Regions from separate parts of the Enterococcus sp. DIV0840 genome, predicted to be linked through region 3. Evidence: predicted binding sites of a transcription regulator. Region 3 holds the regulator's gene; each other region holds the start of a gene.
The links. Region 3 encodes CtsR, which represses protease genes until heat stress. Its sites were predicted from a motif close to TTGGTCAAAAAAGGTCAAANA; they were not measured.
Positions count from the first base shown of each region.

Region 1 (3,209 bases), 1.1 Mb from region 3:
TAAAACAAGTCTTTTTACTTGAAGATGATGATAGCATCCTACTTTATAATAAGTTAACGGCTATGAAAGATTCCTTTGAGCAGTTGACGAATGATTTTAATGTTTTATAATAGAGTAGACAACAGGTAAAGAAGGTGCCCAAATGGATCAAAGCGAAGTTTTAGATCGCTTGCGCGAAGAGTTGGAGATTCCATTTTTTAATGGAACGATCGAAGAACGTGAATATACAGAAGCGGAATATCAGAAGATCAAATCCGATCTTGTTCAGTATTTTGATGATTATGTTCGTAATGTAGAAAATTGATACAAATAATTGCAATAAGATCTTGAAGGTCTAAAGCAGAACTTAAACGTTTTGCTTTAGACCTTTTTCTATCTGTTTGATTCGTCCGACTTTTTATCATTTATAAAATAATCGACTAAATAAAAACATACTTAAATAAATAAAATAACTAACAATATATAAATAATAAACATATATTATTAAAATTATATAAATTTACGGAAAATAAATTACAAAAAAACCATCGGCTGAAAAGGCCGATGGAAAAGGAGTATTACTCAATAAGAGTAAAATGAAAAATAAAAAGGTTGTTGTTGGTATGAATACATAATACAACACATTTTTTTATTTGTCTACTAAAAATAACATTAAAAACAAATGGATTCCATCTTTTTTTGGTCAGATTTCTGATTATTTTTTCATTTTTTCAATAAAAGGTTGCTCATTCGTGTAATTGCGAATGAAATATCGTCTGTTGCTTTGTCTTGTTTTTCTTCTGAGTTATTGAATAAATCAACATCTATACCTTTTTCAGGATCTAAAGATAAGATCATTTCGTTGCATCCAGCTAGATATTCGATATAAGAGCGTTCGAATTTTTTGTGGATTCCCATAACGCGTGCTGGTGGACGTAATTGAGTGACTTTTTCCAACATGAGTGTATATTCTTTGGTTCCATCTTCAAAGACACGCTTGATTTCAGCTATTCTTTCTGGTGCTAACTCAGCAGTTTTCCCTTCATCGATCACTTTACGAACTTCTTCGTAATAGTCGTTCATTTTTTCGCCGACTTCTTCTGTTTCTTTTACAATATCATTGATGTTTTGAACATAATAGCCTAAATTTGGTTTCACTATCTTTCCTACTTTCTTTTAGTAATCACTCAATTTTACACTTTTTCATAGGTGGATGACAAGTGGAATCTGTAAAAGTATATTTTTCTACTAATTTTTAAGACAAAAAAAACTGCAAACATTTTGTTGTCTGCAGTTTTTAGAGCTTTATTTAATTTCATCACTTGTTTTGACGATTTTAGAGATCATGCCATAATCTTTGGCTTCATCAGCTGACATCCAGAAATTACGATCTGTATCTTTTGCGATTTTTTCATAAGTCTGACCTGTCGCTTCAGCAATCAAACGGTTCACACGCTCACGCATACGGATGATTTCTTTGGCTTCGATCTGAATCTCTGTGCTTTGTCCTTGAACGCCGCCAGCAGGTTGATGGATCATATAACGAGTATTTGGTAAGCTGTATCTATTTTTCGCTTCAGCAGCTAAATAAATCGTAATTCCAGCGCTTGCGACCCAACCAGTTCCGATCACGATGACTTCTGGTTTCACAAATTTGATCATGTCATGGATCGTATCGCCTGCTTCAACGTGTCCACCTTGGCTATTAATGAAAATCTTGATCGGCTCATCACCCATCGCTGCAAGTAAAAGCAATTGAGACGTTACTTCTCGTGCCAAATCTTGATTGATTTCACCGTAGATCAAAATTGTTCGTTCTTCAAATAATTTTTTCATAAACGCATTTGGTTGTTGTTTTTCTTCTGTTTCTTCATTTTCATCTAAATAGTTCATAACTGATAACCTCCATATTTTAAAGCAAAATGTCTATATTAATAATACCGCAATCTGAAAATTTGTCCACTTTTTTGACTTGTTTTGACCTTAAATTTTTTTTTTTTTAATTACGGCATTCACCTATAAAAAAACAGAAATGCATCTTCCGACGCATTTCTGTTTTAAACTTATTTAATTTAGCTCTTACCCATTCTACGTTGAACAAATTTTACGATCTCAACGATTGGTATAATCGCAAATGATGTTCCGGCAACGATTGCCCATTGGTAACCGTCTAAAGAAGTTACGCTGAACAAGTCATTGAATCCTGGAATTAGAATCGTTGCTGCTAGTAATAAGAACGATACTAAAATTGCCCAGTTGAATGATTTGTTTCTGAACAAGCCAACTTTAAAGATTGATTGGTAAATAGATTTTACGTTAAATGCATGGAACAATTGGATCAAACCTAATGTGGCAAAAGCCATTGTCAACGCATCGCCATGTTGTAAGTCATACAAGGCTGTTGCAGATAAGTTTGGCATATTTGCCGCCGTATGTGCAGGGAATTCGATCGCCATTTTATAGACAATCAGAGTCAAGGCACCTTGTGTGATCCCTTGATAAATGACACTGCTCAAGACACCGCCAGAGAAGAAGTTTGATTTCTTTCCACGAGGAGCATGGCTCATTACATCACGTTCAGCAGGTTCTACGCCTAAAGCGATTGCCGGGAAGGTATCCGTTACTAAGTTGATCCACAATAAGTGAACTGGTAGTAAGGTATCCCAAGCTAACATTGTTGCGATAAATAGTGTTAATACTTCCCCTAAGTTGGCAGAAAGTAGATATTGAATCGTTTTTTGGATATTTGAGAAGACTTTTCGTCCTTCTTCAACTGCCACGATAATTGTCGAGAAGTTATCATCCGCTAAGACCATATCAGAGGCACCTTTTGATACTTCTGTACCAGTGATCCCCATCCCAATACCGATGTCGGCTGCTTTCAATGCTGGAGCATCGTTCACACCATCACCTGTCATGGCTACAACTTTACCTTCTTGCTGCCATGCTTTAACGATACGAACTTTATGTTCAGGAGAAACACGAGCATAAACGGAATAATGTTCAACCACTTTGGCAAATGCTTCATCCGTTAATTCGTTTAGTTCAGCACCTGTAATAACAGCATCGTCGTCGCCTTCTTTGATGATACAAAGACGAGCAGCGATTGCTTCTGCTGTATCTTTGTGGTCACCTGTGATCATGATTGGACGAATCCCCGCTTCTTTAGCAACTTTAACGGCTTCTGCGGCTTCTTTACGTTCTGGATCGATCATGCCGACAAGACCTGC
Region 1 covers NZ_CP172876.1:2,511,313-2,514,521, forward strand. Annotated here, with positions in the region: gene IGL98_RS11995 (hypothetical protein) at 1-110, shown strand, start outside; gene IGL98_RS12000 (hypothetical protein) at 143-304, shown strand; gene IGL98_RS12005 (hypothetical protein) at 703-1,137, opposite strand; gene IGL98_RS12010 (ATP-dependent Clp protease proteolytic subunit) at 1,285-1,872, opposite strand; gene IGL98_RS12015 (cation-translocating P-type ATPase) at 2,052-3,209, opposite strand, start outside.
Region 1: the regulator CtsR is predicted to act here: its motif matches at 1,944-1,964, upstream of IGL98_RS12010 (ATP-dependent Clp protease proteolytic subunit).

Region 2 (3,209 bases), 1.3 Mb from region 3:
AAATAGTTTGGCTGAATGGAAATAGCCTAAAGCAAAAGAGGCCGAGACAAAAGTGCTCAGCTTATTTCCGAAGGAGCTGCTTTTTTCTCGCCCTTTATTTAAATTTAGAGCGTGAGACAAAACTGATTTTTAGTTTTGTCTCACGCTCTTTTTAGTTTCGTTGGAAATAATACAAAGGTTTGTGCGTTAAGCGTTTCATTTGTCTTTTTTTATCTTCAATAATAGAAAGTAACTCTTCTGAAAAACTTTCTAATATAACTCGACCGCCTTTATATGTGCTTCCACCCATTGAAATCACTTCATCAGGTGTTAAGATAACCTTTCTATGCGCAATTTTTTTAAAAAATTCTTCAATCAAATATGTAGGCAAATAGAAATTATTTTGTGCCGAAAATGATTCTAAATAGATAAAGTCATCGATACTGATATAACAATCATCCATCGATATGAAATTCACGGACTTGTCTACATAGATGTCTCTTTTTTGTAAAATCTCATTGATTTTTTTGTTCAAAAGATTCAGTGTCTCTATTTCTTTGACAAAATTTTCTAATTCTCGATAGCGTACTGCTTTGCGTTCGTCATAAGTTACGCGTAAAGCAACACCAATCGATACGATAACTGCACCAATCAAGACACCAGTCATACCTGCGATAAAAACAACCATTCGGATTCCCTCACTCTTCTCATTCTTGTTTTTTCAGTATAACATATTCTTTCACAAGGACAAAAAAATACGAAAAAAAAATATTTGTCTCACTTAATTTTTTCATTTTTTTCTGCAGTTTTTGATTATTTCCTTTATTGAAAGGTCTAGATTACTCATTCAATTGATGATATAATATAACAGAAGTAATATTATATATGAGAGTTGGGGAAGTTGATATGGGGAAAAAAGTGATTAAGTTAGATTTTGATGATGTCGTTATTGCCAATGAAGATGGAAGCACAACACGTGCATTGTACGAATGGTTTAATTTCAAACCAGAAATCGGTGATTTTGTTGATGTATTCGAAGATGGTGATGAATTAATCATCCATAAAACAGAAAAGGTTGCAAGTGCAACAGAAAATTTGCAAGACAAAATCAATATCAATATCGTTAATGAAAATAATAACACGCAATCAGTTGGTGGCTATGTACAGCATGGTAGAGTCGTTAATAAATGGGTTTACTTTATATTAGCATTTTTCTTAGGTTGGATAGGTGCTCATAAGTTCTACTCTGGTTTTACTGGAAAAGGAATCATGTACCTAGTGTTCAGCTGGACAACAATTCCTGGAATTATTGCGTTTTTCACATCAATTATTACGTTACTTAAGCCTGCAGATCAAAATGGAAATATTGTTGTAACTTCATAATAGTTGAAGATAAAGTCTTAGGATATCCTAAGGCTTTTTAATCCCTCTTTTTTTGCTTAAGTTAGTGCATTAAAGTTGACCTTTATTGACCAATAAAGTATACTTTTTTTAAGCATTAAGGTATGCTTTGTGATAAAATGATTTGAAGAGTTTTTATATAGGAGGAATATACTATGAATTTAATACCAACAGTCATTGAACAATCATCTCGTGGAGAAAGAGCATATGATATTTATTCACGATTATTAAAAGATAGAATCATCATGTTAAGTGGTCCGATCGATGATAATGTAGCGAACTCAGTCATTGCCCAATTACTATTTTTGGATGCGCAAGACTCTGAAAAAGACATCTATATCTATATCAACTCACCAGGAGGAAGTGTTTCAGCTGGATTAGCAATCTTCGACACCATGAATTTTGTTAAAGCCGACGTGCAAACAATCGTCCTTGGTATGGCAGCTTCTATGGGAAGTTTCTTATTAACTGCCGGTACAAAAGGCAAACGATTTGCATTGCCGAATGCCGAAATCATGATCCATCAACCTTTAGGTGGCGCACAGGGGCAAGCAACTGAGATCGAAATTGCAGCTAAACACATTCTTGATACGCGTGATCGCTTGAATAAAATTTTAGCAGAGCGTACTGGTCAACCACTTGAAGTCATTGAACGCGATACAGATCGTGATAACTTTATGACTGCTCAACAAGCAAAAGAATACGGTTTGATCGATGAAGTAATGGAGAATAGCAGCTCTTTAAGCAAATAATAAAGCTCATGCCCAAAATTTCTTTTGAAAATTTTGGGCATTTTTATTTAAACTAAATGCAAAAAGCGCTACACTAAAGATAGAAGAAATGAAAGGATGTTACTAAAATGGATATTTCAGTAATCGATGCAACAAAAGTTACAACAAAAAATGGTTTGGCTATTGGAAAGGACTCAGCTCCTGTAAAGATGGTTGAATTTATGAACGTTCGCTGCCCATATTGTAAAAAATGGTTTGAAGAATCTTTTGATTTATTAAATGAATATGTCAAAGAAGGTAAAGTTCAACGAATCATCAAACTTTTAGATAAAGAAAAAGAAAGTTTGCAACGTGGTAATGTGATGCATCACCATATCAATTATGATTTACCTGAAAAAGGCTTGACTGATTTAAAACAAATGTACGATACACAAGATCAATGGGGGAATCTTTCTTTAGAAGATGTGGCAGTATTTGCTGAAGATAATTTGCAACTACCTGAAAAAGAAGCACCTGCCATCGTTCAATCTGTCATCGAGGAAGCTGCGGCCGCAAATATCAAATTTGTGCCAACGATCGTGATTGGTGATCATATTTTTGATGAATCTATTACTAAAGACGAATTGATCAGCTATATAGAAGGCAAATAGAAAATAAGACAAAGCTAATTAGGCTTTGTCTTATTTTTTTTAGCTATACGATCAGAACTCATTTTCTTTTCTAATGAAGAATCTTCAATTTCTTTTTCAGCATCTTCACCAAAACTTAAAATTTTATCCACATCTTCTTTTCCAAGAAAAGTCCCTAGACCTTCTCCAAGTTGTTTGATTTGTCTCATAATAAAATCTTTATCTTCTACACCCATCATTTCCACCCAACTCTCTGCTATTGCCTCATAGCAATCCATAAGAAGTTATGCACTTTTTTCTCTTAGTTTATCAGCAAATTCATTGATTTTACGAATCCGATGATTGATTCCTGATTTTGAAATGGCCCCTGATGGAATCATCTCACCCAATTCTTTTAAGCTCACTTCTGGATATTCCAAACGTAATTCAGCAATTTCCTGTAATTTTCCCGGCAAAGCGGTCAAACCTA
Region 2 covers NZ_CP172876.1:1,214,732-1,217,940, reverse strand. Annotated here, with positions in the region: gene IGL98_RS05755 (hypothetical protein) at 1-25, shown strand, start outside; gene IGL98_RS05750 (hypothetical protein) at 152-667, opposite strand; gene IGL98_RS05745 (TM2 domain-containing protein) at 886-1,362, shown strand; gene clpP (ATP-dependent Clp endopeptidase proteolytic subunit ClpP) at 1,536-2,132, shown strand; gene IGL98_RS05735 (DsbA family protein) at 2,240-2,761, shown strand; gene IGL98_RS05730 (hypothetical protein) at 2,776-2,976, opposite strand; gene whiA (DNA-binding protein WhiA) at 3,025-3,209, opposite strand, start outside.
Region 2: the regulator CtsR is predicted to act here: its motif matches at 1,435-1,455, upstream of clpP (ATP-dependent Clp endopeptidase proteolytic subunit ClpP).

Region 3 (3,209 bases):
TTCTTTTTTCTCTAACTGTTGCAATGGTACGCCTGTCCATTGTGAAACAACATTTGCAACATCTTGCTCCGTCACACGGTTAGCATATCCAGAAGCTTCTTTTTGTTCTAATAGTAGGATATTCTCTAATTTGCGGGCTAGTTTTTTCTCTTTTTGGCGTAGTCTTGCTGCACTTTCAAAAGATTGTGATTGAATCGCTTCTTCTTTTTCTTGCACTAAATGAGCGATCTCTATGCGTAAACTATTGATTTCAGAAGGCTCATCCGCTAAATCTAAACGAACTTTAGCTGAAGACTCGTCCATCAAATCGATTGCTTTATCTGGTAACTGACGAGAGTTAATATAACGTACTGACAATTGAACTGCCGCATGTAGCGCTTCATCTGTGATTTCTACACCATGATGTTCTTCATAGCGAGAACGCAAACCTTTCAAAATTTCTTCTGCTTCTTCTGGCGTTGGTTCATCAACTTGCACACGAGCAAAACGACGTTCTAAAGCAGAATCTTTTTCAATATATTTTTGGTATTCATCTAATGTTGTTGCACCAATTGTTTGTAATTCGCCTCTTGCAAGTGCTGGTTTTAAAATATTTGATGCATCAATCGCACCCTCAGCACCACCTGCACCGATCAAGGTATGCAATTCGTCAATAAACAAAATTACTTCTCCGTCTTGATAAATTTCATCAATTACTTTTTTTAGTCGATCTTCAAATTCACCACGATACTTGGTACCGGCAACTAAAGCGCCCATATCCAACATCATCAATCGTTTTTCCAGCATATCATCAGGAACTTCACCGTTCACAATTTTTTGGGCCAAACCTTCAGCGATCGCTGTCTTACCCACACCAGGTTCACCAACTAATACTGGATTGTTCTTTGTACGACGACTTAGAATTTGGATCAATCGTCTAACCTCTTGTGAACGTCCGACAACAGGATCTAAATCATTTTCGCGCGCTAATTTCGTTAAATCACGTGCTAATGAATCCAACGTTGGCGTTCCTTTAGGTGCAGCTTTTTGAGCCTGATTATTGCGACGACGCCCTACATTCCCACTCATTTGCGGGTCAGTAATGCCTATTTTCTTCATTAGCAACTGACGCATCTTAGATAAACTCAAACCTAAATTCAATAAAATACGTGAAGCCAAAATATCTTCATCTCTTAATAAACCTAGTAAAATATGCTCTGTTCCGATATTCGGTGCGCCTAAACGTTTCGCTTCGTCGCCTGCGTAAGCAAAAATTTGTTTTGCACGAGGAGAATAAGGTAAATAGGCCCCTTTAGGATATCCTTTAACCGTTCCATAGCCAGTTAAATGCTCGATTTCTTCACGAATATCATTTTTATCTGCATTCAACTGACGTAGTGATTTCCCAGCAATTCCATTTGGCTCTAAAACTAATGCTAACAATAAATGTTCTGAGCCCACAGATTGATGCCTAAAATATTTTGCTTCTTCTTGTGCAATAGCTAATACCGCCTTGGCACTTTCTGTAAATAATTCATCCATACTATCATTCCTCCTCGTAACTCAAACGTTCTAAAAATGAATGCATCAATTGAGCACGTAAATAATCTTCATTCGATCCTGCTTTGCCTAAAACTGATTTGCCAAGAACTGACAACATCAGATTTCCTTCTCTTTTGGTGATTACGTCTTCTTCATACAATTTTTGTACAAAAATCAGCGCATCTTTTTCTGAAAGCTCATTACCCGTAAACTGAGCCATTTGTTTTAGTAATTGATCACTATCAGAAATTTGAACTTTGGCGATCCTAATATAACCACCGCCGCCACGTTTACTCTCAACAGAATAGCCACGTTGAATCGTAAAACGTGTGTTGATAACATAATTAATCTGGGAGGGAACACAATTGAATAAATGAGCCATTTCAGCTCTACGAATCTCAATTTTACTGCTTTCTTCAAGAATCTTTTTTAAATATGCTTCTATTAAATCAGAAGTATTTTGATTACTCATCACACTCATCCTTTTCCCTTGACTAATACTGACCTTAATTATACATAACTTCAACTGTTTAATAAAGAAGAATGCCCAAATTGATAAGAAAAGATAAATATATTGAAATAGTTAGTTACTCAATCGAACAAAAAAGAACAGAGTAATTACTCTGTTCTTTAAATCGGGAAGACAGGATTCGAACCTGCGACCCCTTGGTCCCAAACCAAGTGCTCTACCAAGCTGAGCTACTTCCCGTAGCTATAATAATAAAAAAAGACTAAACGCTTAAAAGGAACTAAATTCTCTGAACCTTCTAATCCTCAGTCAAACACTTTAACTATGCACCCAAAGGGAGTCGAACCCCTAACCTCTTGATTCGTAGTCAAGCACTCTATCCAGTTGAGCTATGGGTGCTAAAACAAGGATCAAAGTCAGATATATTCATCTGCTTTGTACCTTTCAACATCTATTCTGTCAATTTTACAATTGCCATTCATAGTGTTTCAAAGCAATGCCGAGGACCGGAATCGAACCGGTACGGTGATCACTCACCGCAGGATTTTAAGTCCTGTGCGTCTGCCAGTTCCGCCACCCCGGCGTTTTGAAAAGGCTAAGCGGAAAACGGGGTTCGAACCCGCGACCCCCACCTTGGCAAGGTGGTGCTCTACCACTGAGCTATTTCCGCAGTCTGGATGCCGGCTAAAGGATTTGAACCCTCGACCCTCTGATTACAAATCAGATGCTCTACCAACTGAGCTAAGCCGGCGTTATAATCGCCTAGTAATAAAACGAGACTAAAAATGCGGGTGAAGGGACTTGAACCCCCACGCCGTAAGGCGCTAGATCCTAAATCTAGTGCGTCTGCCAATTCCGCCACACCCGCAAAATATTCCTATGAGCCGTGCAGGGCTCGAACCTGCGACCCTCTGATTAAAAGTCAGATGCTCTACCAACTGAGCTAACGGCTCAAAAAATGGAGGTTGACGGGATCGAACCGCCGACCCCCTGCTTGTAAGGCAGGTGCTCTCCCAGCTGAGCTAAACCTCCAAGACAACACTTTAGCGTGGCGACGTCCTACTCTCACAAAGGGAAACCCTTCACTACAATCGGCGCTAAGAAGCTTAACTTCTGTGTTCGGCATGGGAACAGGTGTATCCTTCTCGCTATCGCCACCACACTGGGTGTTGTTGCTATTAAGTTGAGTGATTATTCACTCAAAACTGGATTGAAGTAC
Region 3 covers NZ_CP172876.1:3,584,017-3,587,225, forward strand. Annotated here, with positions in the region: gene IGL98_RS17055 (ATP-dependent Clp protease ATP-binding subunit) at 1-1,521, opposite strand, end outside; gene IGL98_RS17060 (CtsR family transcriptional regulator) at 1,526-1,993, opposite strand; tRNA gene IGL98_RS17065 (tRNA-Pro) at 2,157-2,230, opposite strand; tRNA gene IGL98_RS17070 (tRNA-Arg) at 2,316-2,389, opposite strand; tRNA gene IGL98_RS17075 (tRNA-Leu) at 2,488-2,573, opposite strand; tRNA gene IGL98_RS17080 (tRNA-Gly) at 2,589-2,660, opposite strand; tRNA gene IGL98_RS17085 (tRNA-Thr) at 2,669-2,741, opposite strand; tRNA gene IGL98_RS17090 (tRNA-Leu) at 2,777-2,858, opposite strand; tRNA gene IGL98_RS17095 (tRNA-Lys) at 2,871-2,943, opposite strand; tRNA gene IGL98_RS17100 (tRNA-Val) at 2,950-3,022, opposite strand; rRNA gene rrf (5S ribosomal RNA) at 3,037-3,152, opposite strand.

Region 4 (3,209 bases), 1.2 Mb from region 3:
ATGGGCAAGTAAACTATTGACGTCATCTAGCATCAAGCTAACGATGTTCATTAAGTTTTCTTTGCTCAACGCTTTGAATTCAATGATTCCATCGAAACGGTTCAAGAATTCAGGTGTGAAGAAATTATTTAATTGACCTAAAACAGATTTCGTAAGTCCCGCACGCGCAGCACCAAAGCCGACATTTGCTTCTACATTACCAGTTCCAGCATTACTTGTCATGATAATGATCGTATCTTTGAAGCTAACTGTTCTACCTTGTGCATCTGTTAGGCGACCATCGTCAAGGATTTGTAAGAACATATGCAAGACATCAGGATGTGCTTTTTCGATTTCATCCAAGAGAATCAAGCTGTAAGGATTACGACGAACTTTTTCGGTTAATTGCCCTGCCTCATCATAACCAACATAACCAGGAGGTGAACCGATCAGTTTAGACACACTGTGTTTTTCCATATATTCACTCATATCAAAACGAATCATTGAATCTTCTGAACCAAACAATTCATAAGCTAATTGTTTAGCCAATTCTGTTTTACCAACACCCGTTGGTCCAACGAATAAGAAGGAGCCGATTGGGCGATTTTGTTTGCCTAAACCTACGCGATTACGGCGAATTGCTTTGGATACTCTATCAACGGCATCATCTTGTCCTACAACATGAGATTTCAAATCGACAGCTAGGTTTTTCAATTGTGTTTGTTCTTTTTCTTTTAAATCACCCACAGGAATGCCTGTTTTTTGTTCTACGATCGCTTCAATATTTTTTTCGTCGATCACAGGCGTTTCTTCATCGCTGATTTGTTTTTCTTTCATTGTTTGTAATTTGTTAATTTGATCACGGTAATAGGCTGCTTTTTCAAAATCTTCTTCTGCAGAAGCTTGTTGTTTTTGTTGTTCAGCATCTGCGAGTTTCTTTTCAATCGTTTTCGGATCAACGATTTGGATGGTCAAGTTCATTTTAGAACCAGATTCATCTAATAAATCAATTGCTTTATCAGGTAAGAAACGGTCTTGAATGTAACGATTTGATAAGGTTGCTGCAGCTTTGATTGCTTCATCAGTGTATTTTACATGGTGATAATCTTCATAACGTTTTTGTAGACCTTTAAGAATTGCAATCGTCTCATCTACCGTTGGCTCATCGACACGAACCGGTTGCATCCGGCGTTCTAACGCAGCGTCTTTTTCAATGATGCGGTACTCATTCAACGTTGTAGCACCAACCATTTGCAGCTCACCACGAGCGAGCGCTGGTTTTAAAATATTGCCAGCATCCATGTTACCGTCACCAGCAGCACCAGCGCCAACGATTTCATGGACTTCATCAATGAATAAGATAACATTTTCTGCTTGTTTGATTTCATCGATCAATTTTTGCATACGTTCTTCAAATTGACCTCGAATACCAGTACCTTGGACTAATGAAACCACGTCTAAACGGATGACTTCTTTATCCAATAATTTTTGCGGTACATCGCCATCTACGATTTTTTGTGCTAACCCTTCGACAACGGCTGTTTTACCAACACCAGGTTCACCGATCAAGACAGGATTATTTTTCGTTCGGCGATTCAAGATTTCAATCACCCGTTTGATTTCTTCATCACGTCCGACAACTGGATCGACATCGCCGTTTCTAGCTGCCTGAGTAATGTTGATACCATACTCTCCTAATAAACCATCGGATTGACCAGCACCTCCTCTAGGTGGTTGTCCACCATTAAAACCATTGCCATCACCAAATTGAGTAGGGGGAGTTTGACCATTCGGATTCCCTTGTTGTTCCTGCATTTGACGAGACAATGAGCGGTATAAATCATCTAAACTTCCAAAACCAAATGGATCTTGTTGAGACATTGTTGGTTGATTATCGTTTGCTTGTGCTTTTAATTTTTGATAGCAACTTTGGCAATAGTCTAATTGCTTTCTTTGACCATTAACATTTGCGTATAAGTGGATCGTTGCTGGATTTTGTTGACAGTTTTGACAAATCATAGGATAAAACACGTCCTTTCAAAATAAGACTAATTTTATATCAAAGTCCTTTGAGTAAGATCAAATAGTCTGCTGACCATTTTTGACCTTTGACAATATTATAGCATCTTTTTAGCAAGAATCAAGCAATTGAACTCTAGGTCGATCAATAATTAAAGTGAAAAAATCATATTGATTAGAATGATTTTTTGTCTATAATGAAAATTATTATATTTTTATAAAAATATCCACTTTTATTTATGTGGACAATGAGAATAATTTAGACAATTATCTATTTTTGTCATACAATATCTTCAGTCTATAAATAAAAGTGAAAGCTGTGATCAATCGATGAATGAAAATCCATTTGAAGAACAAATCAATGCCTTAAAGGAAGGGACTATTTCTGAACTTGTCATAGAACCAAAAGATTTTACAGCCTTTAGAGAAGTTTGGAAAAATTTGCCAGACAGAATGTCAATTGTCGGAGAAGCCGGATTAAATGGACGAATTATATATCGTTATATGAAGGAAGAAAAATAATTGATCATTTCAATTGATAAAAAAAGGTGAAAAGTGTTGTAACTACTCACAAAAAATGGTAATCTTAAAAATTGAAAGGGTATTATCCAGATTCTAGTTTCGCTTGAAACGTATCAAGAAAGGAAAACCCTAACATAAAAAATTATTTTACTTACGAAGGAGACCGATTTATATGGAAAAGAAAGAATTTCACATCGTAGCAGAAACAGGGATTCACGCTCGTCCAGCTACATTATTAGTACAAACTGCAAGTAAATTTAACTCAGATATTAACTTAGAATACAAAGGTAAATCTGTTAACCTTAAATCAATCATGGGCGTTATGTCTTTAGGTGTTGGCCAAGGTTCAGACGTAACAATCTCAGTTGACGGTGTTGACGAAGCTGATGCATTAGCAGCAATCGTAGACACAATGCAAAAAGAAGGATTGTCAGAATAATGTCTGAAATGCTAAAGGGAATTGCCGCAAGTGATGGTGTTGCTATCGCTAAAGCTTACCTGTTAGTTCAACCTGATTTATCTTTCGACAAAAAATCTGTAGAAGATACATCTGCTGAAGAAAGCCGTTTAGATGGTGCTTTAGCAAAATCTACGACTGAGTTGCAAGCAATCAGAGAAAAAGCAGCGCAAAGCCTTGGTGAAGAAGAAGCTCAAGTATTTGATGCTCATTTAATGGTTTTATCTGATCC
Region 4 covers NZ_CP172876.1:1,099,721-1,102,929, forward strand. Annotated here, with positions in the region: gene IGL98_RS05210 (ATP-dependent Clp protease ATP-binding subunit) at 1-1,998, opposite strand, end outside; gene IGL98_RS05215 (hypothetical protein) at 2,329-2,520, shown strand; gene IGL98_RS05220 (phosphocarrier protein HPr) at 2,693-2,959, shown strand; gene ptsP (phosphoenolpyruvate--protein phosphotransferase) at 2,959-3,209, shown strand, end outside.
Region 4: the regulator CtsR is predicted to act here: its motif matches at 2,068-2,088, upstream of IGL98_RS05210 (ATP-dependent Clp protease ATP-binding subunit).